2 regions of the Mycolicibacterium insubricum genome follow, and region 1 is predicted to be linked to the other one. Evidence: riboswitches for the same ligand, from Rfam matches in the RefSeq annotation. Region 1 holds a riboswitch; the other holds the start of a gene.

The links. A riboswitch is a leader RNA that binds a small molecule or an ion and turns the genes downstream of it on or off. The one in region 1 is predicted to bind thiamine pyrophosphate.
Region 2: linked by a shared signal. The riboswitch ahead of thiC (phosphomethylpyrimidine synthase ThiC) and the one ahead of G6N16_RS18240 (TenA family protein) in region 1 are both predicted to bind thiamine pyrophosphate.

The regions. Positions count from the first base shown of each region.
Region 1 covers NZ_AP022618.1:3,873,230-3,875,624, reverse strand. The annotation lists gene G6N16_RS18255 (esterase/lipase family protein) at 1-105, opposite strand, end outside; gene G6N16_RS18250 (heme-binding protein) at 179-538, opposite strand; gene G6N16_RS18245 (hypothetical protein) at 591-875, opposite strand; TPP riboswitch at 996-1,088, shown strand; gene G6N16_RS18240 (TenA family protein) at 1,077-1,757, shown strand; gene G6N16_RS18235 (MspA family porin) at 2,017-2,395, shown strand, end outside.
Region 2 covers NZ_AP022618.1:1,098,621-1,101,015, reverse strand. The annotation lists gene G6N16_RS05055 (MFS transporter) at 1-2, opposite strand, end outside; gene G6N16_RS05050 (hypothetical protein) at 163-540, opposite strand; TPP riboswitch at 689-798, shown strand; gene thiC (phosphomethylpyrimidine synthase ThiC) at 793-2,395, shown strand, end outside.

The sequences.
Region 1 (2,395 bases):
GCCTTCGGATGCCTTGGAGATCTCGGTGAGCCCCAACTCGGACAGGGCGCGGACCTCGCGGCGTCGTTCCTCGCGGCGTCGTTCCTCGTCGCTGCTACTACTCATGAGCATTGAGTGTACGAGTGTTCACTCAATTTGGAAACGAGGCGCCGATCTCACGGTCGCGAGAAGCAGCGTGTCAGGCTCCGGGCGTGACGTCGCCGGGCTCGCCGCCGCACCGGGCGTGAAAGTCGACCAGCGGCTGACGAATGCCCTGCAGTTCCGATTCCACCTGCGGATTGTCGGTCATATAGTCGGCGACCCTGTTGCGCATCTCGTCCTTGGTCAGGCCCTTGAGCCCGGTGAAGAATCCGTTGACCTCGGGGTGGGTGAACAGGTAGGCCGAGGTTGCCACGGTCACTCCGCCCGCGACGCCGGCCAGGTCCGCGGCGGTGCAGTTCGGTGGTTCGGCTGCTGCTGTCGGCGCAGTCGCTACCAGAGCGGCGACGCCGATTGCGCTTGCGAGGGTCCGGTGAATTCCGGGGGTGTGGAAGGCCATGCTGACTCCTTGGACGGTTCGGGCTGCGGGGTTCCGGTGATGTCCGTGCGGGTCACCAGCCACCGATGGGTCCCCGGCCGCCGCGGCGGCCGGGCGTGAAGATGATCGACGCGCCGCCGTTACCGCACAGATAGTCATAGGTACAGGGATACGGGTAGGCCGGACCGCTGGTCCGTGGCGGCGACGCGTTCGGTGAGCCCCGAACCTCACCCTGGGAGCAGATCGTGGTGGCGCCGGAGGTGGTGCAGTCCGCCGTGGCCGGTGCCGCGGTCACGACTGTGCCCGGCACGGCGCCGATGATCAGTGTGGCGATCAGAACGGTTCGTGTGGTGCCCATGATGTCCCCCGACCGTTACCCGGCGATTGCGTGCTCGATGTTAGCCGCAGTGCGGCTCGGCCCGAGGTGATCTGCCCACCGCGCCGCTACGCGCATCGTGGGCCCGGGGTTATCGTTGGGGCGAAAGACACGGGGTGCCCGCAACGGGCTGAGAACACACCCGCAGAACCTGATCGAGTTCGCACTCGCGGAGGGATGTTGATGGGCACCGCTGAATCGGCGATCGGCAGATTCACCGATGCGCTGCGCGAACAGAACCGGGACATCTGGGACCGGTCGGTATCGCACCGATTCGTCCGCGAGTTGTTCGACGGGAGCATCGACGACGGAGTGCTGGCCGGCTATCTCGTGCAGGACTACCGGTTCATCGACAGCTTCCTGGTGTTGCTCGGGTCGGCCGTCGCCAGCGCCGACGCGCTGGCGCCGAGGCTGCGGCTGGCCCGCTTCATCGGCGAGATCGCGGGGGAGGAGAACACCTACTTCCTGCGCGCCTTCGACGCACTCGGCGTGACCGAGGAACAGCGACGAGAGATTCCGGACACCGCGCCGACGACGGCATTCACGGCGCTGTTCCGGGAGGCCGCCGAGACCCGCGAGTACGCGGCGATCCTGGCGGTGCTGCTAGTCGCCGAGTGGCTCTACCTGGACTGGGCGTCGCGGGCCCCCAAGCCGCTGCCGGAGAACTTCGTGCACGCGGACTGGATCACGCTGCACGACTATCCCGAGTTCCGCCAGATCGTCGCGTTCCTGCGTGCCGAACTGGACCGGGTCGGGCCCGCGCGGAGCGCCATCGCGGAGGATTTCTTCGCCCGGGCCGTCGCGATCGAACTGGCGTTCTTCGACGCCGCCTACCAGCATCCGGTCGACGGGGCGCGCCGGTAACTCGCTTTGGGCATGCTGATCGGGACCGCTGGCCGGGCAACGTGTTCCGTTATGCGCCCGGGCCCGGTCTGTTACGCGTTCGAGCCGATGTTGTTCGGCCGCAGATCCGCGGTCGGCGGCTAGGGTCGTGGCTACGTTCGGAACAGGGCTCCGTGACCGTCGCTGCACCGGGCCGTTCGCGGAATCGAGGGGCCGGTGCCGGCCCCGGAGAGGCAACGTGGTGTTGGGGTATCGGCAGGCCGGAGGTTCAGGCGCCGGAATGCGGGTGAGGCTGCCCGCCGTCCTGGGGGCCTGGGTCCTGGCGCTGGGTAGTGCTGTCCCCGCCGGTGCCGATCCGGTCGTCGCCGAGGAGATGCACGTCGACCCCGCTGCCCTCCCGGGCCGGCCGGGCCCGGCGGCCATGCTGGACCCGACGGACCCGATGGCACCCGCACCCGACGGCACGGTGGTCTCGGCGCCGCCGGTGACCTCGGTGTCGCCGGACGGTTGGACGCTGACCGTCGGCGCCAAGGACGAGACCCTGCGGCCGGTGGCCCCGCTGACCACGGCGTTGTCCTCGCGCGACTACGAGGTGGGCGGGGTGTTCAACGGTTCGGTCAGCGGCCCCGACGAGGGGGAGTCCCCGCGGGGCGTGCTCG
Region 2 (2,395 bases), 2.8 Mb from region 1:
ATCTTGGGTCTCGGCATTCGGTTCGCTTCAGGTCTATGCATTCGTCGCGCTGTCAGCACGCGACACAATACATATGTTAGCTATACAAATAACCCCTGAGCAATGCCCTACCGCTATGCATCCGCTGTGCGGACCTATGCGCCCACTGTGTAGCCGAGTCGGTCAGTAGTACGTACCGCCCACGTAACCGAAGTTCCCCCCGTCAACGGAGTTGTCACAGGTGATCTCCACGTCCCAGCTGGTAGTCGCACCCGGCGACGGGATGCCGGGCAGGGCCAGGTCGTAGGTCATTCGCGGGTCGAACAGGAACGGCACCGAGATCGGGATGCGCGTAGTGCTCGGCGTGGCCGTGTAGGTGCACCAGCGCTGCGGCGCGCTCACCGGCGGCGCCGCGGCGATATGGGCGGTGACCGAGCCGAACGTCTGGGACCAGGTCACGCCCATCCCGTCCGCCCAGGCCGGCCCCGCGGCCGCCACCACGCCGGCCGGGATCGCGGCCGCCAGCACCGACGCGGCGACGAACTTCGGCAGCTTCTCCATGATCAGTTCCCCTCGGATCGACGGCGGGCACGGCGCCGGCCAGTGCGTCCCGTCCAGAATGCGGGCAACGACGAGCCGGCGCCAGCGCCCGTCCCGCTGACCGGAACCGCACTCCCCGCACCCGGCCGTCGAGTATCGGATACATTGACCAGGTACCCACGGGAGCGCCAACCGAAGGCGCTGAGAGGACGGCTGCGGCCGTCGACCGTACGAACCTGACCGGGTCATGCCGGCGTAGGAAGAGGATGTGAGATGAGTATTTCTGTCGACCCCACAATTGGCACCGGATCCAATGGCGTCGGGCCTCGCGCTCGCGGAACTGCACCGCTGGCCGAACCCGCCACGCCGATCACCACCGGGCCGATCGCCGGCTCCACCAAGGTCTACCGCGACGTCGACGGGATGCGGGTCCCGTTCCGCCGGGTGCACCTGTCAAACGGCGAGCACCTGGACCTCTACGACACCTCCGGCCCGTACACCGATACCGACGCCGTCATCGACCTGGACCGCGGACTGGCGCACCGCCCGGGCATCGTGGCCGACCGCGGCACCCAGCTGCAGCGGGCACGGGCCGGCGAGATCACCGCCGAGATGGCCTATATCGCTGTGCGCGAAGGTGTTTCACCCGAACTGGTACGCGACGAGGTGGCCCGCGGGCGCGCGGTCATCCCGGCCAACCACAATCATCCCGAGGCCGAACCGATGATCATCGGCAAGGCGTTCGCGGTGAAGGTCAACGCCAACATCGGCAACTCGGCGGTCACCTCCTCGATCGCCGAGGAGGTCGACAAGATGGTGTGGGCCACCCGCTGGGGTTCGGACACCATCATGGACCTGTCCACCGGCCGCGACATTCACCAGACCCGCGAGTGGATCCTGCGCAACTCCCCGGTCCCCGTCGGCACCGTACCGATCTACCAGGCGCTGGAGAAGACCAACGGCGACGCCACCGCGTTGACCTGGGAGCTCTACCGCGACACCGTGATCGAGCAGTGCGAGCAGGGCGTGGACTACATGACCGTGCACGCCGGGGTGCTGCTGCGCTACATCCCGCTGACCGCCACCCGGGTCACCGGCATCGTCAGCCGCGGCGGGTCGATCATGGCGGCCTGGTGCCTGGCGCACCACACCGAATCGTTCCTCTACACCCACTTCGAGGAACTCTGCGAGATCCTGGCCCGCTACGACGTCACCTTCTCCCTGGGCGACGGGCTGCGCCCGGGCTCCATCGCCGATGCCAACGACGCCGCCCAGTTCGCCGAGCTGCGCACCCTAGGCGAGCTCACCGCGATCGCGAAATCGGCTGGCGTGCAGGTGATGATCGAGGGACCCGGCCACGTCCCGATGCACAAGATCGTGGAGAACGTGCGGCTGGAGGAAGAACTGTGCGAGGAGGCGCCGTTCTACACCCTCGGCCCGCTGACCACCGATATCGCACCGGGCTATGACCACATCACCTCGGCGATCGGCGCGGCGATCATCGCCTCGGCCGGCACCGCCATGCTCTGCTACGTCACCCCCAAGGAGCACCTGGGCCTGCCGGACCGCAAGGACGTCAAGGACGGCGTGATCGCCTACAAGATCGCCGCGCACGCCGGCGATCTGGCCAAGGGACATCCGCACGCCCAGGCCCGCGACGACGCACTGAGCCGGGCCCGCTTCGAGTTTCGTTGGCACGACCAGTTCGCGCTGTCGCTGGACCCGGACACCGCGCGGTCCTTCCACGACGAGACGCTGCCCGCCGAGCCGGCCAAGACCGCGCACTTCTGCTCGATGTGCGGCCCAAAGTTCTGCTCTATGCGCATCACGCAAGATATCCGCGATGCTTACGGCGACGGGCAACACATCGTCGAGC